DNA from 3 places in the Streptomyces sp. NPDC002104 genome. Region 3 is predicted to be linked to each of the others. Evidence: riboswitches for the same ligand, from Rfam matches in the RefSeq annotation. Region 3 holds a riboswitch; each other region holds the start of a gene.

Region 1 (6,584 bases), on a different contig from region 3:
GCGGGTGTCACCCGTCCACAGCAGCCCGGCGTCCGGGGTACCGTCCGCGCGCGGTGGTCGCCGCCGCCGGTCGCCGCGACGATGCGGCGGCGCAGCCGGCCGTTCTTCTTCGACGCGTCGAAGCGGGGCTGGGCGTCCTTGAGGACGTCGTGGAGCAGGACGCCCCGATAGGTGCGTTTCTGCTGCCCCTTGGCGCTGGCGCACTCAACGGTCACGGGCTTCTGCGGCAGTCCGCGCAGCGAGGCGAGGTTCACGGTGTACGGCGAACCGCTCGCCTTCTCCGGTGTGTTGTCGCCGCAGCCGGCGAGCAGCAGGACCGCGACCTCGCCTCGGCTCGCCCATGCGGGGAGAGATGCCCAACGAGCGGCATCTGCCCACTACTTCCAGAAGGTTCCACGGCCTACGCGCCGTCGCCCTCGTCCTCCTGGTACGCGTGGCGCCGCCCCGTCCACGGGTCGGCGATGTTGTGGAAGCCGCGCTCCTCCCAGAAGCCGCGCCGATCCTGGGTCATGTACTCGATCGCCCGCAGCCACTTCGGGCCCTTGTAGCCGTAGAGGTGGGGGACGACCAGCCGCAGCGGGAATCCGTGCTCGGCGGTGAGCGGCTCGCCGTCGTGATGGGTGGCCATGAGGGTCCGGCCGGAGGCGAAGTCCGAGAGGCGCAGGTTCGCGCTGTAGCCGTACTCCGCCCAGGCCATGACATGGGTGACCCCGGGAGCCGGCGGCGCCAGTTCCAGCAGCACGGACGACGGCACTCCGAAGAACTCGTGCCCGAGGGTCGTCGTACCCGAGGCGCAGTGCAGATCGGCCGCGAGCGTCACGGCGGGCATGGCCGCGATCTCCTCGAAGGTCCACGCGTACGTCCGTCCGGTGGCGGTGGCCCCGAAGACCTGGAGGTTCCAGCGCTCGGCCCGGAACTTGGGTACCGGACCGTAGTGGGAGACCGGCCAGCCCTTGGCCACACGCTGCCCCGGAGGGAGGGGTTCGCCCCGCATCACACACTTCCGTTCCCGCGCCACGCGAACCGGCATCAGCGGGTCCACCTGGCCCTACGCCTCGCAGATGCGAGCCATTATCGCAGCTTTACCTCTTGGATGATTGACCGGACTTGTGTCGGCCGCGCTGGCCGAATTCCGTGTCCTGCTCCAGTCGCCCCAGCGGGGTGCCTCTTGGTTGACTGGCACGTATCGGTCCCGGGCGGAGAGCGGCTCCTCGCCGCGGGACCGCCGATGGAGGACCCCCCTGCGCGCCGATCGCGGTGTTCGGCCCGCAGGGGGCCCAGGCCTCCTGCGGCTGGACCAAGGGGCCGGGGCCCCCTCCGGCCCCGGCCCCACGGATCAGACGAGCAGCCGGGTCTCGGCGCTCGGGAGTGTGGTCCACCAGTGGCTGTACCGCCGGTAGACCTCCGGTTCGCGGTCGGCCAGGAAGGCCTTCAGCGCCCGGGCCTCGCCGGTGAGTTCCTCCCAGACCTGGTCCGGAAGGGGGTGGAAGGCGGTGGCCTCGATCGCGCCGCCGTCGGCGGCGGACGGCCGCCACACGCCGGCGACGTGGCCGTCGACCAGCAGGGTCGCCAGCGTGTCTCCGTTCATCCGCGCGACGAGCCTGCGGTACGCGGGCGGAACGATGCGGCTCCGGTCCGCGTAGGCCAGCAGCACGCTGTCCCACATGGCCATCAGCCGGGGCGGCGCTGGCGTGTCCTCCTCCGGACGCGGTGCGCCCTGGACGTCGAACAGCTCCTCGCCCTGCGGCCCCGTCAGCCGGTCCAGCCGTCCGGAGAGCTCCAGCGCGCGCAGCGCCTCGCGCACCCTGGTCCGCTGGACCAGGGAGAACTGCGCGACGTCCGCCGCCGTCGCCGGCCCGAACCCCTCCAGGTAGCGCAGGACCAGCGCCTCCAGGGACTCCCGCGAAGCCTCCGGGTCCGCCGGTACGGTGCGCGGCCGGCTCGGGGGTGCGACGTACGACGGGCGTTCCCCGAAGGACCACGGCGCGGCGGTGGGCGCGTGCAGCAGCGGTGCGTACTGGCGCAGCCCCCACCACGCTCCGGGCCGCGGCGCGGCGCCCAGCCGGTGTCCGAGCCAGGCCTCGCACTCCGCGGTCGTACGGGGCCGGTCGGCGAAGTCCAGCAGCTCCGGTACGAGGACGTCGGCGTCCTCGGCCGTCAGCCCGGAGTCCGTGAAGCGGGTCCCGAGCCGGGCGGCCCGTACGGACGGCTGCACGGCCTCCCGGAAGGACGGGTAGTCCTGCGCGTGCACGGCATGCAGGGTCAGCCGCATCAGCGTCGACTTGAGGACCTCGCGCCCCGTGAAGGCGGCGTCGAGGTCCTTCGGGTCGAACCGGGCGAGCCTGTTCCACAGCGCGAGGTAGGGCGAGGCCGCGTGCTGCGCCTGCAGGGCGACGACCCGGCGGACCGCGTCACCGACGCCCATCGCCTCGCGCCGCAGCAGCAACTGCCGTGCGAGGGTGGAGCGGTTGAGCTCCCCTGCGCTGACCTTCATGCCCCGCCCGTCCCATCCTGCTGGAGGCCGCTGTCGGATGCCGCAGCCTAACCGGCACCTCCGACAGCGCCTCGGACTCAGATGCTGACGCCCTTCGAGCGCAGGTAGGCCAGCGGGTCGATGTCCGAGCCGTACGAGGGCCCGGTGCGGATCTCGAAGTGGAGGTGCGGGCCGGTCACGTTGCCGGTGGCACCGGAGAGGCCGAGGGTCTGTCCGGCGGTGACGCTCTGGCCGGACGAGACGGAGAGCTGGGAAAGGTGCGCGTACTGGCTGTACTTGCCGTCGGCGTGCCGGACGACGACCTCGTTGCCGTACGCCCCGCCCCAGCCGGCGGAGACCACGGTGCCGGGGCCGACGGCCTTGACGGTGGTGCCCGTGCTCGCGGAGAAGTCGACACCGGTGTGGTAGCCGCTGGACCACATGGAGCCGGCGGTCTTGTACGCGGTGGAGGTGCCGCCGCCGACCGGGGCGACGAAGCCGGTGGACGTGGCACCGCCCTGCTGCCCGGCGGGTGCCTTGGGCGCACGCGCCGCGGGGGCGGCGGGCGCGTCGGCCCCGTCGGACGAACCCGAGTCGGAGGAGCCCGAGTCGGAGGAGCCCGAGTCGGACGAGCCCGACGAATCACCGGAAGCGGAGGAATCAAGCGAAGCGGACTTCTTGGCCGGCTTCGGCGTTGCGGCCGGCGCGGACTCGGCGGCCGCGGCCGGAGCCGCACCCTTCGCGCCGCCGAGCGTGAGCTCCAGACCCGGGTGGATCAGCGACGGGTCGCTGCCGACGGCTTCGCGGTTGTCCGCGTAGAGCTGTTGCCAGCCACCGGTGAGGTGCCGGCGCTCGGCGATCTTGGAGAGGTAGTCGCCCGGCACGACGGTGTAGACGGTGGGGGCGCTCTGCGCGGTGGCCGGCGCGGCCTGGAGCGCGGCGGGCACCTGCGCGGCGGCCACCTGGGGGGCCTGGACCGGAGCGGCTGCGGGAGCCGCGGCCGGGACGCCCGCGGCGTGGGCGCCGGTGGCGCCGAGCAGCGGAAGCGCGAGGGCGGCGCCACCGGTGCCCGCGGCGGCGAACCCGCGGGATATCGAGCGGGACTTGGGACGGCGGTGCTTACCCGTTGCGTGCATGGCGAATTCCTCTCCGACGCCTGCGAGGTGAGCTGTCGGGTTCGGACTGGAGATGTCCGGCCGTCCCGGTGCCGGTGAACGGCACGTGGACGGCTTCACCCCGAGCTGTCCCGTCGTGAAGATCTCGACCGGAGATCCGGGACAGCGGCCTACCTGGTTCCCCCGCTCCTGCCGCGCGCGTGAATAGTCGGGTGCGGTTTCCGGTCGGCGGCAGGATTAGGCGGTCCGTCCGGATCGATCGCGAACGTAATCGAGTCCGGCCGCGCGGAACAAGTCATGAATTCCCCAACAGAATCTTGAAGATGACGGGCCGCCGGAATTCCGGTCACCCTGCGTCCATTCCGCATCTTCAACAACCGCCCCAGCAAGGCAATTCGCCATTCGTGATCAGGCACTCAACGTCACCGTATGATCTGGCTCACGGGGGCGTGTCCGATCTCGCCCCTCGCTATGGCAAGTTGCCCGGAAGTAGCGTAATTCGGACACCCTCAACGACGATCCCACGGAGGAGCCCGGTGACCCAGCCGATACCCCAGAGTCCGCACGAGGAGCAGGCGCTGACCGGAGTGCGCAACTTCCGCGACGTGGGCGGACTGCCGACCACGGACGGCCGAAGGGTCAAGTCGGGACGACTGTTTCGAAGCGGACATCTGGCGCATGCCACCGAAAGCGACGCGGAATTCCTCGGGTCGCTCGGACTGCACACCGTCTTCGACTTCCGCAACGGAGCCGACCACGCGCTGGAGGGTCCGGACGTGGAGCTGCCCGGGGTGCTCAACGTCAACATTCCGCTGTCGGATCCGGCCGACGGCAGCGAGTTCTGGAAGATGGTCCGCAACGGGGACCTGGCGCAGCTCCGCGAGCTCCTGGGCGAGGGCAGGGCCGCGGCGCGGATGAACCGTTCGTACCGGTCCATGATCCGCACCCGTACCGCCGAGCACAGCCGGGTGGTGCACGCGCTCGCCGAGAACAGCGTCCCGGCCCTCATGCACTGCGCGGCCGGGAAGGACCGGGCCGGCCTGTCGATCGCGGTCACCCTGCTCGCGCTGGGCGTGGAGCGGGAGGCGATCGTCGCGGACTACCTGGAGTCGAACGCCCCGCACAACCGCTACCGGGTCCGCCGGGGCAGCGATGCGCCCGAGGCCCGCGCGCCCGAGGTGATGGAGCTGCTCGCCCCGCTCTTCGACGCCCGCGCCGCGTATCTGACCACGGCCTTCGACGCCATCGACGAGGAGTGGGGCGGCGTGGAGCGTTACCTCGCCGAGGGCCTCGGGCTCGCGCCCGAGACCCTCGGCAGGCTCCGCGACCGGCTGCTGGACTGACGTCCCGCGCAGTGGGCCGTCGCCCGCCGCACCGCCGGTTCAGCGGTTGGCGACGGCCTGCTTCACCAGTGTCCGGCCGAAGTCCCACATCAGGCCGCCGCCCCCGTGGGCCTCGTCCATGACCGCGCGGAAGGCGCCGACGAACCGGTCGACGTCCGCCTCGTCCACGATCAGCGGCGGGATCAGCTTGATCACCTCCAGGTGGTCCCCTGAGACCTGCGTGAGGATCCGGTGCTTCTGCAGCAGCGGCACCACGACCATCTGCGCGAACAGCCCCTTGCGCGCCGCCTGCAGCATGGTCCAGCGGCTCCGCAGGCCCAGCGAGGACGGCCGGCCGAACTCGATGCCGATCATCAGCCCGCGGCCCCGTACCTCGTGGAGGAGTTCGTACTCGTCCACGAGCGCGGCGAGCCGCCCGCGCAGCAGGTCGCCCGTCGCGCGGGCACGGGCCACCACCCGCTCGTCCTCCATCACGGACAGGACCGCGAGTCCGGCCGCCATCGCCTGCGCGTTGGAGCCGAAGCTGGCGGAGTGGACGAGCACCCGGTCCATGGAGGAGTAGACGCGTCTGAAGATCCAGTCCTTGCCCAGGGTCGCGCCGACGGGCACGTAGCCGCCGGAGAGGGCCTTGGCCACGCAGACCAGGTCCGGTTCGACCCCGGGCTCGTGCTGGTAGGCGTAGAAGTCGCCGGTCCGGCCGAGGCCGGTCTGCACCTCGTCCGCGATCAGCAGCGCCCCCCGCCGGTGCAGCGCCTCCTGCGCGGCGAACAGGAAGCCGGGCGGGGCGGCGAGCACCCCCTTGCCCTGAATGGGTTCCACGACGAGGGCCGCCACGTCCCCCTTCTTCAGCTCCCGCTCCAGCGCGGCCAGGTCCCCGAGCGGGATCACGGTGTCCGGCAGCAGCGGCCCGAAGCCCTCGCGGAAGCCGGCCTCGCCGTTGACCGAGAGCGAGCCCGTGGTGAGCCCGTGGAAGGCGTGGTCGCAGTAGAGGACCCTGGCCCGCCCGGTGGCGTACCGGGCGAACTTCAGGGCGGTCTCCACCGCCTCCGTGCCGCTGTTGCCGAAGAAGACCCGGTCCAGGTGCGGACTGTGGGAGAGCAGCTTCTCGGCCAGCAGCCCGGGCAGCGGCTGGCAGTCGAAGCGGGTGAGGTCGGCGAGCTGGGCGTCCAGCACGTCGTGCAGGGCCTTCCTGACCACCGGGTGGTGGCGGCCCAGGCCCATCACCCCGAAGCCGGCCAGCATGTCGAGGTAGTCGTTGCCCTCGGCATCCCAGAAGTGGGCCCCCTCGGCCCGCACGTACACCTTGTCGAAGCCGATGGTGTGCAGCATGCGGGGCAGCTGGTGGTTGAGGTGGCGGGCGTGCAGTTCGTACCGCTCGCCACCCCGTTCGGCGAGCAGGGCGCCGAGATCGAAGCCGGTCATGCCGACGTGTCCCTGCTCCCGCCCCCCACGGTCTCGCGGACCGCCCGCAGCGACTCCTTCAGCGAACCCATGGTGGCCAGGACGGCCGTCGGCTCGTACCCGCAGTGCGCCATGCAGTTCGCGCAGCGCGGGTCCTTCCCTCGGCCGTACTTGCTCCAGTCGGTCTCCTCGATGAGTTCCCGGTACGAGGGAACGTACCCGTCGCTCATCAGATAGCAGGGGCGCTGCCAG
Region 2 (6,584 bases), on a different contig from region 3:
GCCGGCGCGGTCGCCGCCGAGAGCGCCTCCGCGAGGGCGCCCAGTTCCACGTGGACCACGGCCACCGGCTTGCCGGGGTGCCCGGCGGCGGCCGCCCGCAGGGCTTCCGCCAGATCGTCGGCGAGCGCGTGCTCGCTCACCCACGGGATCGCGGTGACGACGACGGCGTCGGTGTCCGGCGAGGCCAGCGCCGCGGAGACGGCCGTACGGAAGTCCTCCGGCGAGGCGGCCGTGGTCAGGTCGAGCGGCGGCAGCGGCCGCAGCCCCTCCGTCAGGCAGGCGTCGTAGGTGAGGACCCCGAGCGATTCGGAGTTGCCGAGGATGGCCACCCGCGGCCCGGCCGGTACGGGCTGCGAGGCCAGGAGCAGGCCGACGTCCACCAGCTCGGTCACCGTGTCGACCCGGATGACGCCGGCCTGCCGCAGCAGCTCGGAGACCGTCGCCTCGGGCAGCCGGGTGCCGGGGACCACGTGTCCGGCGGGGGTGCGCCTGCCTCCCCTGGCGACGACCACCGGCTTGACGGCGGCGGTGCGCCGGGCGAGGCGGGTGAACTTGCGCGGGTTGCCCAGGGTCTCCAGGTACATGAGCGCCACGTCCGTGGCCTCGTCGTCGTACCAGTACTGGAGGATGTCGTTGCCGGAGACGTCGGCCCGGTTCCCCGCGGACACGAAGGAGGACAGCCCCTCCCCGCGCCGCAGCAGCCCGGAGAGCAGCGCGATGCCGATCGCCCCGGACTGGGTGAACAGGCCGACCCTGCCCCGCGCGGGGGCCGGAGCGGGGGCCAGGGAGGCGTTCAGCTCCACCTCGGGGGCCGTGTTGATCACCCCGAAGGCGTTCGGTCCGATCAGCCGCATCCCGTACGAGCGCACCTGCCGGACCAGTTCGCGCTGGCGGGCCATGCCCTCGGGCCCGCTCTCCCCGTATCCCGCGGACAGGACCACGAGGCCCTGCACCCCGTGTTCGCCGCAGGCCGCGACCGCGTCGGGGACCCGGTCGGCCGGGACCGCGATGACGGCCAGATCGACGGGGGCGCCGACGGCGCCGAGCGTGGGGTAGGCGCGTACGCCGTCGAGCAGATCGCGGGTGACCGCCTCGTTGACCGCGTAGAGGTGGCCGTGGAAGCCGCTGTCGCGCAGGTTGCGCAGGGCCGCCGCGCCCACGCCCGCGAGGGAGCGGCTGACGCCGATCACCGCGACCGAGCCGGGGGACAGCAGGCGCTGGACGGAGCGGGCCTCGGCGCGCTGCTCGCGGGCGCGCTGGACGGCGAGGGATTCGGCGGTCGGTTCGAGGTCGAGCGTGAGGTGGACGGAGCCGTCCTCGAAGCTGCGCTTCTGCTGGTAGCCGGCGTCCGTGAACACCTTGATCATCTTGCCGTTCGCCGGCAGCACCTCGGCCGCGAAGCGGCGGATCCCGCGCTCGCGGGCCACCGCACCGATGTGTTCGAGCAGGGCGGAGGCGACCCCTCGTCCCTGGTGGGCGTCCTGGACGAGGAAGGCGACCTCGGCCTCGTCGGAGGGCCCGGTGGCCGAGCGGCCGTCGGCGCCGATCCGGTCGTAGCGGACGGTGGCGATGAACTCGCCGCCGATCGTCGCGGCGAGCCCGACCCGGTCCACGTAGTCGTGGTGCGTGAAGCGGTGCACGTCGCGGTCGGAGAGCCGGGGGTAGGGGGCGAAGAAGCGGTAGTACTTCGACTCGTCCGAGACCTGCTCGTAGAAGCTGACCAGCCGGCCCGCGTCGGCGGTGGTGATGGGCCGGATCCGGGCGGTCCCGCCGTCCCGAAGGACGACGTCGGCTTCCCAGTGGTCCGGGTACGAGGGGTCGGACTCGGTCGTCATGGGGTCACCTTAAGGCGCGAACGGTTCGATTGGCCTGGGCGCGGCGCATCGGGCAAGCTGGCTCGAATCAGGGCAAGCTGGGGTAGGTCGAACGGCGGGGAAACTCGGGCCGAAGGTCGGTTCGACCATTCCGGACGTCGTGAGAGACTGGTCTAGACAACCGTAAGAACCTGAAGGGCATCACCATGGCAGAGCGCCGCGTCAACGTCGGCTGGGCCGAGGGCCTGCACGCTCGTCCCGCCTCGATCTTCGTCCGTGCGACGACCGCTTCCGGCGTCCCGGTGACCATCGCGAAGGCCGGCGGCGACCCCGTCAACGCCGCCTCCATGCTGGCGGTTCTGGGCCTGGGCGCCCAGGGCGGCGAGGAGATCGTCCTGTCGTCCGACGCCGATGGCGCCGAGGCCGCGCTGGACCGCCTCGCGAAGCTGGTCGCCGAGGGTCTTGAGGAGCTCCCCGAGACCGTCTGACCCCTTCGGGTTCGACCCGCAGGACTTGCTGGACTTGCTGGACTTGCACGGCGAAGCCGGTGCCCCCGACCGATGAGGTCGAGGACACCGGCTTCGCTGCTTTCCGTACGCGTCGCCGTTCCGGCGCACGCCATGCCCGCCGGCCCGCGTCATGGCGGCCCGCATCATGGCGGCCCGAGCCATGGCAGCCCGAATTCCGGCGGCCGAATTCTGGTGACCGGATTCCGGTGACCGAATTCCGGCAGCGCAATAGGACCCGGAATTCAGGGCGCGGCACACCAGGCGCGGGCACGCATTACCGGCCCGGATATCGCCCCTTTGTATACGGCGTTTGTTAATGCGGAACGCTCGCCGTGTTTACGGCAGGTTGCAAAGTCCTCACGCGCATCCGGTGCGCCCCCGCCGCCCGGTCCACGTGGGCCGCGGTCAGCGCCCGGGCCCGCTCGGCGTCGCCCCGGGCCACCGCGTCCACGATCGCGCCGTGCTCCGCCCAGGACTCCACGGGCCGCACCGGGGCCTCCACCACGTACATCCAGGCCACCTTGTGGCGCATCTGGGTGAGCAGGGCGATGAGCCCGGGACTGCCCGAGGCCTGGGAGAGCGTCTCGTGGAACCAGCCGCCCAGGGAGCGCAGATCCTCCCCCTGGCCCCGCCTGGCCCGTTCCTGGCCCAGCCTGACCAGGCCGCGCAGGACCTTGAGGTGGGCCTCGCTGCGGCGCCGGGCCGCCCGGGCGGCCGCGAGGGGCTCCAGGAGCATCCGTACCTCCAGGAGGTCGACCGCCTCCTGCTCGGTCGGCTCGGCCACGCAGGCACCGGCGTGCCGGCGGGTGGTCACGAACCCCTCGGACTCCAGCGTGCGCAGCGCCTCGCGCACCGGGACGCGCGAGACCCCGTACCTGCGGGCCAGCACCTCCTCGGTCAGCCGGGAGCCGGGCCCGAACACCCCGGAGACGATGTCGTCGCGGATCGCTGTGCATACCGTGTGCGCGGGAATACGCAAGACCGGACCTCCGCCTTTTTCGTATGGCTGTGCGCGTTGCGACTCTATTGCAACACACGATAATTTCCGAGGACGGCCGGAAATACGAAACATTCACACACCGCGGGGCGCGAAACACGACGAAGGCCCCGGCTCTCAAAGAGCCGGGGCCTTCGTGGAAGACGTGCGGTGGGGCGAGCGGTCAGACGTTGACGCCGTGCGAGCGCAGGTACGTCAGCGGGTTGATGTCCGAACCGTAGTCGGCGCCGGTGCGGGCCTCGAAGTGCAGGTGCGGGCCGCTGGAGTTGCCGGTGGAGCCCGACAGGCCGATCTGCTGGCCCGGGGTGACCTGCTGGCCGACGCGGACGTTCAGCGAGGACATGTGCCCGTACTGGGTGTACGTGCCGTCGGCGTGCTTGATCACGACGTTGTTGCCGTAGGCGCCGCCCCAGCCCGCCTCGACCACGGTGCCCAGGCCGACCGCGTGCACGGAGGTGCCGGAGGAGGCGTGGAAGTCGATGCCGGTGTGGCTGCCGGAGGACCACATGCCGCCGCCCGCGTGGTACTGCGTGCTGACGTAGGAGCCGTCGATCGGCGAAACGAAGGTGTTGAGGCGCTTGCGCTCCTCTTCGCGGGCGGCGCGCTCGGCGGCCTCGCGCTCGGCCTTGGCCTGGGCTTCGGCCTTCGCCTTGGCCTCGGCGGCCCGCTGGCGGGCGTCGGCCTCGGCCTGCGCCTTGGCGGCGGCGGCCTCGGCGGCCCGCTGCTGGGACTGGGCCTGGGCCTCGACGTCACCGGCGAGCTCGTCGGCCACGACGATGGTGTTCAGGGCGCCGGTGTCCTCCACGGAGGGAGAGTGGTCCGCGGCGAACGCGGGGCCGGCCAGGGAGCCCACGACGCCGGTGGCGGCGAGGGCGGCTATGCCGGCGTAACCGGCGGTCTTACGGCTCATACGGCTCGAACCGCGGTGCTTGCCGGCGGCACTGCTGCCAAACGCCATGAAGGGGCTGATCCTTTCCTTCCCTCTCGCCTACCGGGTTAGCTGACGGGTTCGGAGCAGGAAGGTCTCCTACGGGCCCCCTCTTGCGAGGCGGTCCGATTCACCCCAGGGACACAAGTGGGTCCCCGGCTCCCCAGGCTCGCGCCTGACGGGGACTCGGCGATCGCTGCCCGGTGCCGCGGATGCGGCGGTTACGACTGACGGACAGCACGGCCGACGCTAGGCGGATCTTCAGGTAATCACCAAACAGACGCGCCCTTTTGTTGCGTACGCCACACCACATACGAGCAACCACGCCAGAAAAAGGACAAGAAACCCAAAAGGGGCTCCAGCGGACAAGCCGCCGGAGCCCCTTCCATGGCAAGCCAGTTGACGGCCCGCCGGAGACCACCGGCGATCACCGGAGGTCACGGGCGGTCAACTGGCGGTCAGGCGCCGATCAGTTGGCGACCACGGTCACTTCGCCGATCCCGAGGGCCCGTACCGGCTCCTCGATCACCGAGGCGTCCCCGACCAGGACCGTGACCAGACGGTCCACCGGGAAGGCGCTGACGACCGCCGAAGTGGCCTCCACCGTCCCGGTCTCGGCCAGCCGCGCGTACAACTGCGCCTGGTAGTCGTCCGGCAGCTCCTGCTCGACCTGGTCGGCGAGCGTGCCCGCCACGGAGGCGGCCGTCTCGAACTTCAGCGGGGCCACCCCCACCAAGTTCTGCACGGCCACGTCCCGTTCGGCGTCGGTCAGGCCGCCCTCCGCGAGGGTGCGCAGCACCGTCCAGAGGTCGTCCAGGGCCGGGCCGGTGTTCGGGGTGTCCACCGAGCCGCTGATGGCGAGCATCGAGGCGCCCTTGCCGTCGGCGGTGGAGCGCAGCACCTGGCCGAAGGCGCGCACGCCGTACGTGTACCCCTTCTCCTCGCGCAGCACCTTGTCCAGCCGGGAGGTGAGCGTGCCGCCCAGGCAGTACGTGCCGAGCACCTGGGGCGCCCAGACCCGGTCGTGGCGGTCCGCCCCGATGCGGCCGATCAGCAGCTGCGTCTGGACCGCGCCGGGCCGGTCGACGATGACCACGCGGCCCGTGTCGTCGGCGGTGATCGGCGGGACCGGGCGCGGGGCGGTGGTGTCACCGGTCCAGGCGCCCAGGGTGTCGGCCAGGACGGCGTCCAGGTCGATGCCGGTCAGGTCGCCGACGACCACCGCGGTGGCGGTCGCGGGGCGCACGTGGGCCTCGTAGAAGGCGCGTACGGCCGCGGAGTCGATGCGGGCGACCGTCTCCTCGGTTCCCTGACGGGGGCGGGACATCCGCAGGGAGGCCGGGAAGAGCTCCTTCGAGAGCTGCTTGGCGGCGCGGCGCTGCGGGTTGGCGCTCTCGTGCGGGATCTCGTCGAGCCGGTTGCGCACCAGGCGGTCGACCTCGGCGTCGTCGAAGGCCGGCGCGCGCAGTGCCTCGGCGACCAGCCCCAGCGCCTTGTGCAGGCGGGAGGCCGGGACCTCCAGGGAGACCCGCAGGCCGGGGTGGTCGGCGTGCGCGTCGAGGGTGGCGCCGCAGCGCTCCAGCTCGGCGGCGAACTCCTCGGCGGAGTGCTTGTCGGTGCCTTCGGACAGGGCGCGGACCATGATCGTGGCCACGCCGTCGAGGCCCTCGGGCTCCGCGTCGAGCGGGGCGGCGAGGTTGATCTCGACCGCGACCACCTGCTGGCCCGGGCGGTGGCAGCGCAGCAGGGTCAGGCCGTTGGCCAGTACCCCGCGCTCGGGGGCCGGGAAGGCCCACGGCTGCGGCTCGCCGGCCTCGGGGCGCGGGTGGAAGGTCATCGTGACGGCTGCGGTGTCGGCTGCGGTGTCGCTCACTGCTCCGCCCCCTCGTTCTGGTCGGTCTCGTCGATTTCGTCCGCCGCGTCGGCTTCGAGCGGCTCGTAGACCAGCACCGCGCGGTTGTCCGGGCGCAGTCGGGCCGCGGCCACGGCCTGCACTTCCTCGGCGGTGATGTCGAGGACGCGCTGGACCGCGGTCAGCGCCAGCTGCGGGTCGCCGAACAGCACCGCGAAGCGGCACAGTTCGTCGGCGCGGCCGGCCACCGTGCTCAGCCGGTCCAGCCACTCGCGCTCCAGCTGGGCCTGCGCGCGCTCCATCTCCTCGGCCGTCGGGCCCTCGGCGGCGAACCGCGCGAGCTCCTCGTCCACGGCCGCCTCGATGGCGGGCACCTCGACCCCGCTGGAGGTCTTGACGTCCAGCCAGCCCAGCGAGGGCGCGCCGGCGAGGCGCAGCATGCCGAATCCGGCGGCGACGGCGCTCTGGTCGCGGCGCACCAGCC
Region 3 (6,584 bases):
GGTTCGCCACCGAGCCCTTCGAGCTCGGCGGCCAGGACATCGCGGCCGGGGATCCGGTGCTGGTGGTCCTGGCGGCCGCCGACCGGGATCCCGAACGGTTCGCCGACCCGGACACCCTGGACCTCTCCCGGAGCGACAACCAGCACCTCGGATACGGGCACGGCATCCACTACTGCCTGGGCGCCCCGCTCGCCCGGCTCGAAGGGCAGACCGCGCTCGCGACGCTGCTGACGCGGCTGCCCGATCTGGAGCTGGCCGTGGATCCCGGGGAGCTGCGGTGGCGTGGTGGGCTCATCATGCGGGGGCTGCGGACGCTGCCGGTCCGCTTCAGCGTCGAATCAGCCGGTCAAATCACCATGAACCGGCCTGACCGAAAGTCAGTTGACGGCCCAAACTTGTGACAGGCGTTCGAAGGCCGCTAGGTTCTGCCGTTACCCCGCCGTTATGCGAAAGGTGCAGCCTCATGCGTTCCGGGAACGGCCGCCACAGACGCCCCCGACAAGTGCCCGCACTTGTCGTCACCGCCGGAGTCACCGGCACCGCGCTCGCCCTGCCGCTGCTCGCGGCCACCGGCGCGAGCGCGGCGGAGACCTCCACATGGGACAAGGTCGCCGAGTGCGAGAGCGGCGGCACGTGGAGTGCCAACTTCGGCGGCGGAGCCTATGGCGGGCTGCAGTTCAGCCAGGAGGAGTGGAAGAACGCCGGCGGGCTCGCCTTCGCCGAGCGCGCCGACCTGGCCAGCCGCTCCCAGCAGATAGCCGTGGCCGAACGGGTGCTGGCCTCCCAGGGGCCCCAGGCGTGGCCGCTGTGCGCGGTGCCGGCCGGCCTGACGCAGGACGCGCCCGCCGCCGCGGTGGACCCGGGCCTGCCCAGCGGTTCCGGATCCCTCACCCCGGCCCCGTCCCGCCCGGACGACGCCGTGCCCCACACCGGCTCGGGCAAGCCGTCCACGGACTTCGGGGCGCCCACGCCCAAGGTCCCGGCTCCCGAGGCCCCGTCGGCCTCGACGCAGCCCGACTATCCGGTCGGCGTGCCCGGCGAACTGCCCGTCATGCCGGGGCCGGACCTGGAGACGCCGCCTCCGGGACTCCCGGGCGATCCGACGGCTCCCACGAGTCCGGCGGACCCGACCGCCCCGGTGGCCCCGGTCACCCCCGTGGACCCGACCGTCCCGGCGGACCCGACCGTTCCGGTGGGACCCACCACGCCGCCGTCCACGGATCCGACCGCGCCGGTGGGCCCGACGAACCCGGTGTCCCCGTCCCCGTCGGACCCGACGAACCCGGCGAACCCGGCCAACCCGGGGAACTCCGCGAACCCGGCAAACCCCCTCAACCCGGTTGATCCCACGGCCCCGACGGCTCCGGCCGCACCCGGCGCGTCCACCGCCCCGGGCGCCACGGCGACCCCCGGCGCGACCGAGGGCGGCGGCAAGCACCGCGGCCCGGCCGCGGTCGAGACGGCCGCCGCGTCCGCTCCCGCGCCGGAGGTGACGTACACCGTGAAGGCGGGCGACAGCCTCATCGAGATCGCGGACGCCAACGGAGTGAAGGGTGGCTGGAAGGGTCTCTACGCGGCCAACGAGCAGGTCATCGGCGGAGACGCGGACCTGATCAAGCCCGGCCAGAACCTGGATCTAACGCACGAATAGGGGCACTTGCGGCGCCCGGAACCAGCTGATTGTCCGTTTTCTGTAAGTGAGACATGTGTCTCTTCAGGTCAACTGGCGTGTCCGGCCCGGAGCGTTCCGCAAACCCCGCCCTCACCTGCGCAAACGTCCCTCCGGGGAGCGCAAGTAGGCACCGTTTCCCCCCGATGTTGCTCGTTGAACATCGGGGGGAGACCTGTCTACCTTCTGAATCGCTCGCCACCGCGGGCTCCTTCGACCGCATCGCCGAATCCTGCCGGCGGACGGAGGGAACACTCGTCGCGTAAAGCGCCGAAGGCAGGAGCGGGGGAACCAAGGTAGGCGCCGGTGGCGGCCGTTGAGAGACGGTCACCTCAGCCGGCTAGGGGTTAAGCCAAGCGCTAGGTCGCTCGGCCGGGCACTCACTCGCCCGAACCCGACAGCTCACCTCGTAGGCGTCGGTGAGGAGAACTCCATGCTGCTTTCGGGCAAGGGCAAGCACCGTCGCGGCTCCAAGGCCGTCCGCATCGTCACGCTCGCCGGTGTCGCCGGTGTCGCCGTGGCGGCTCCGCTGATGGCCGCGGGCACCGCTTCCGCCGCGACCGCCGGCGAGTGGGACCGCGTCGCCGCGTGCGAGTCCGGTGGCAACTGGTCCATCAACACGGGCAACGGCTTCTACGGCGGCCTGCAGTTCACGTCCTCCACCTGGGCCGCGTACGGCGGCAAGGCGTACGCCGCGCAGGCCAACCAGGCCTCCAAGTCGCAGCAGATATCCATCGCCGAGAAGGTCCTCAAGGGCCAGGGCAAGGGCGCCTGGCCGTCCTGCGGCGTCGGCCTGTCGAGCTCCTCCTACAACGGCGGCTCGGGGCAGAGCACCCCCTCCAAGCCGAAGACGCAGCCGAAGCCGGCCGCGAAGCCGAAGACCGAGGCTCCGAAGAAGCAGACCAAGCGCGTCGAGGCTCCGACCACGCGCTCCGAGCGTCCGGCCGCCGCGCCGAAGGCTCAGGCCCCCAAGACGGGCAACGGCTCCTACGAGGTCAAGTCCGGCGACACGCTGGGCGCGATCGCCGACGCGAACCACGTGTCCGGTGGCTGGGAGAAGCTCTTCGAGCTCAACAAGGAAATCGTGCCGGACGCCAACCTGATCTACCCGGGCCAGAAGCTGAACCTCAGCTGAAACCCGTAGGAACGCTTGCCGCCGCTTCGGCGACGCGCAGTAGTTCCGCCGCGTAGCTCCACCACGCAGTTCCACCGCCCGGCGCGCAACCCCCTTCGCGCCGGGCGGTGCTGTGTGCGGGTGCCTCCGGCCTGACGGGGCCTCCGGAACGCCGGTGATCAAGGGCCCTATGTCCTGTAAGAGGGGCATTCAGGCCCTTTTTCGTCCCAGGACCCGGGCGGTCGGCTGGCCGAGTGCCCGTTGGCGGTTAGGCTCTAAGCGGCAAGGCCATCCCACGGCCTGACATGCCACCGCACACCCAGCGTCACATCCCAGAAGGAGATGCTCGTGCCGTCCATCGACGTCGTCGTAGCCCGGGAAATCCTGGACTCCCGAGGCAACCCCACGGTCGAGGTCGAGGTGGGCCTCGACGATGGCAGCACCGGCCGTGCTGCAGTCCCGTCCGGCGCCTCCACCGGAGCGTTCGAAGCCGTAGAGCTCCGTGACGGTGACCCCAACCGCTACATGGGCAAGGGCGTCGAGAAGGCCGTCCTCGCCGTCATCGAGCAGCTCGGCCCGGAGCTCGTCGGCTACGACGCCACCGAGCAGCGCCTGATCGACCAGGCGATGATCGACCTGGACGCCACCGAGAACAAGGGCTCCCTCGGCGCCAACGCCATCCTCGGTGTCTCCCTCGCCGTCGCGCACGCCGCGTCCGAGGCCTCCGACCTCCCGCTGTTCCGCTACCTCGGCGGCCCGAACGCGCACCTGCTGCCCGTTCCGATGATGAACATCCTGAACGGTGGGTCGCACGCCGACTCCAACGTCGACATCCAGGAGTTCATGATCGCCCCGATCGGCGCGGAGTCCTTCTCCGAGGCGCTGCGCTGGGGTGCCGAGGTCTACCACACCCTGAAGAAGGTCCTGCACACCAAGGGCCTCTCCACCGGTCTGGGCGACGAGGGCGGCTTCGCCCCGAACCTCGAGTCGAACCGCGCCGCGCTGGACCTCATCGTCGAGGCCATCAAGCAGGCCGGCTACGTCCCGGGCAAGGACATCGCGCTCGCGCTCGACGTCGCCGCGTCCGAGTTCTACAAGGACGGCAAGTACGAGTTCGAGGGCCAGTCCCGCTCGGCCGCCGAGATGACCGAGTACTACGAGGAGCTCGTCTCCGCGTTCCCGCTCGTGTCCATCGAGGACCCGCTGTACGAAGACGACTGGGCGGGCTGGAAGGTCCTCACCGACAAGCTGGGCTCCAAGGTCCAGATCGTCGGCGACGACCTCTTCGTCACCAACCCCGAGCGTCTCGCCCGCGGCATCGAAGAGGGCTCGGCGAACGCCCTGCTCGTCAAGGTGAACCAGATCGGTTCGCTGACCGAGACCCTGGACGCCGTCGAGATGGCCCAGCGCAACGGCTTCAAGTGCATGATGTCGCACCGCTCCGGCGAGACCGAGGACGTCACCATCGCCGACCTCGCGGTCGCCGTGAACTGCGGCCAGATCAAGACCGGCGCCCCGGCCCGCTCGGACCGCGTCGCCAAGTACAACCAGCTGCTGCGCATCGAGGAGATCCTCGACGACGCCGCGGTGTACGCCGGCCGCAGCGCCTTCCCGCGCTTCAAGGGCTGAACACCCTGATCGGTCGCTGATCGGTCCTCGGGGGCGCAAGCCTCCCTACGTCCCCGCACTCGGTCCCGTACCGTGTGCGGGGACGTAGTGCGTCGTGCGCATATAGGGGAGGCGGATCAATGGCCGGGAACCGGGACCGGTTCGCCACGTTCTCGACCGCGACCAGGCTCAAGCAGCTCGGTGAGCGGACCGCGGCACACGTGTACCGCTCGCAGTCCCGCCGGCAGGTCCGCCGCAGCCGGCTCACCGGCCGGGCCGCCCTGCTCGTGCTCGTCCTCTGTACCCTGGTCGTCGCCCTCGCGTATCCGATGCGCCAGTACGTGTCCCAGCGCTCGGAGATCGCCAAGCAGCAGAAGGAGGCCGTCTCCGCGCGGGACCGGCTGGAACGGCTGCGCGACGAGAAGGCCCGCTGGCAGGACAACGCGTACGCCGAGCAGCAGGCGCGCAAGCACCTGCACTTCGTCCGGCCGGGTGAGGTCAGCTACATCATGACCGACCCCGGAGCAGCCGCGGGAGAGCAGCGCCGCGGCGGACAGGCCGCCACCGACCGGCCCTGGTACTCCAACGTCTGGGACGGCGTCGACAAGGCCGACCGCCCGGGCGACTGAGTCCCACCCATCCACGAGAACGAAAAGACTTCCTCCAGGCATGCAGACGCCCCCGCCCCAGACCGACCGGACCGAGCCGACCGCCGCCGACATCGAGGCGTTCGAACAGCAGCTCGGCCGCCCCCCGCGCGGGCTCCGAGCCATCGCGCACCGCTGCCCCTGCGGGCAGCCGGACGTGGTGGAGACCGCCCCGCGGCTCCCCGACGGCACCCCCTTCCCGACGCTGTACTACCTGACCTGCCCGCGGGCCGCCGGTGCGATCGGCACGCTGGAGGCCAACGGCGTGATGAAGGAGATGCAGGCCCGCCTCGCGGTGGACCCGGAGCTGGCCGCGGCCTACCGGGCCGCGCACGAGGACTACATCACCCGCCGCGACGCCATCGAGGTGCTCCAGGGCTTCCCGAGCGCCGGCGGCATGCCGGACCGGGTGAAGTGCCTGCACGTGCTGGTCGGCCACGCCCTGGCCGCGGGCCCGGGCGTGAACCCGTTCGGCGACGAGGCCCTGGCGATGCTGCCCGAGTGGTGGGCCAAGGGCGCCTGCGTCACGCCGTGCGGCGAGCGGAAGGCCGACGAGAATGCCCCGGAGGCGGGCGCGTGACCCGGGTGGCGGCCGTCGACTGCGGTACGAACTCCATCCGGCTCCTCGTCGCGGACCTCGACCGTGCCACCGGTGAGCTGACCGACCTGGACCGCCGGATGACCGTCGTCCGGCTCGGCCAGGGCGTCGACAGGACCGGCCGGCTGGCCCCGGAGGCGCTGGAGCGCACCTTCGCGGCCTGCCGCGAGTACGCGGCGGTCATCAAGGAGCTCGGCGCGGAGCGGGTGCGCTTCGTGGCGACCTCGGCCTCCCGGGACGCGGAGAACCGCGACGAGTTCGTCCGGGGGGTCCTGGACATCCTGGGCGTCGAGCCCGAGGTGATCAGCGGGGACCAGGAGGCCGAGTTCTCCTTCACCGGCGCCACCGGCGAGCTGGCCGGCCGCACCGATCTGGAGCGTCCCTTCCTGGTGGTGGACATCGGCGGCGGCTCCACGGAGTTCGTGGTCGGCACCGAGCACGTCGGGGCGGCCCGCTCCGTCGACGTGGGCTGCGTCCGGATGACCGAGCGTCACCTGACGGTGGACGGGGTCGTCACCGACCCGCCGACCGCGGAGCAGATCGCCGCGATACGGGCCGACATCGAGGCGGCCCTGGACCTGGCCTCCGAGACGGTTCCGCTGGCCGAGGCGCGCACCCTGGTGGGCCTGGCCGGCTCGGTGACCACGGTCGCCGCGATCGCGCTGGGCCTGGAGGCGTACGACTCCGCGCGCATCCACCACTCCCGGATCCCGTACGGGACGGTCCGCGAGGTCAGCGAGCGCATGCTGACGCTGACGCACGCCGAGCGCGCGGCCATCCCGGTGATGCACCCGGGCCGGGTCGACGTGATCGGCGCGGGCGCCCTGGTCCTGCTGGCGATCATGGAGCGCGTCGGCGCCTCGGAGGTCGTGGTCTCGGAGCACGACATCCTCGACGGCATCGCCTGGTCCATCGCCTGACGGCGGACCCGAACGCACACCACGGTGC

What was found. A riboswitch is a leader RNA that binds a small molecule or an ion and turns the genes downstream of it on or off. The one in region 3 is predicted to bind cyclic di-AMP.
Region 1: another riboswitch for cyclic di-AMP. It lies ahead of ACWCP2_RS04025 (M23 family metallopeptidase); the one in region 3 lies ahead of ACWCP2_RS25490 (transglycosylase family protein).
Region 2: another riboswitch for cyclic di-AMP. It lies ahead of ACWCP2_RS09060 (M23 family metallopeptidase); the one in region 3 lies ahead of ACWCP2_RS25490 (transglycosylase family protein).

Annotation. Positions count from the first base shown of each region.
Region 1 is NZ_JBSFDF010000003.1:83,084-89,667, reverse strand. It holds gene ACWCP2_RS04040 (hypothetical protein) at 1-254, opposite strand, end outside; gene ACWCP2_RS04035 (molybdopterin-dependent oxidoreductase) at 401-994, opposite strand; gene ACWCP2_RS04030 (winged helix DNA-binding domain-containing protein) at 1,337-2,494, opposite strand; gene ACWCP2_RS04025 (M23 family metallopeptidase) at 2,572-3,609, opposite strand; cyclic di-AMP (ydaO/yuaA leader) riboswitch at 3,614-3,809, opposite strand; gene ACWCP2_RS04020 (tyrosine-protein phosphatase) at 4,125-4,931, shown strand; gene ACWCP2_RS04015 (aspartate aminotransferase family protein) at 4,971-6,353, opposite strand; gene hpnH (adenosyl-hopene transferase HpnH) at 6,350-6,584, opposite strand, start outside.
Region 2 is NZ_JBSFDF010000007.1:132,835-139,418, forward strand. It holds gene ACWCP2_RS09045 (bifunctional acetate--CoA ligase family protein/GNAT family N-acetyltransferase) at 1-1,835, opposite strand, end outside; gene ACWCP2_RS09050 (HPr family phosphocarrier protein) at 2,021-2,302, shown strand; gene ACWCP2_RS09055 (GntR family transcriptional regulator) at 2,637-3,302, opposite strand; gene ACWCP2_RS09060 (M23 family metallopeptidase) at 3,484-4,278, opposite strand; cyclic di-AMP (ydaO/yuaA leader) riboswitch at 4,291-4,450, opposite strand; gene ACWCP2_RS09065 (M16 family metallopeptidase) at 4,718-6,085, opposite strand; gene ACWCP2_RS09070 (M16 family metallopeptidase) at 6,118-6,584, opposite strand, start outside.
Region 3 is NZ_JBSFDF010000033.1:62,132-68,715, reverse strand. It holds gene ACWCP2_RS25500 (cytochrome P450 family protein) at 1-401, shown strand, start outside; gene ACWCP2_RS25495 (transglycosylase family protein) at 503-1,651, shown strand; cyclic di-AMP (ydaO/yuaA leader) riboswitch at 1,928-2,100, shown strand; gene ACWCP2_RS25490 (transglycosylase family protein) at 2,103-2,804, shown strand; gene eno (phosphopyruvate hydratase) at 3,126-4,412, shown strand; gene ACWCP2_RS25480 (FtsB family cell division protein) at 4,532-5,020, shown strand; gene ACWCP2_RS25475 (DUF501 domain-containing protein) at 5,061-5,618, shown strand; gene ACWCP2_RS25470 (Ppx/GppA phosphatase family protein) at 5,615-6,556, shown strand.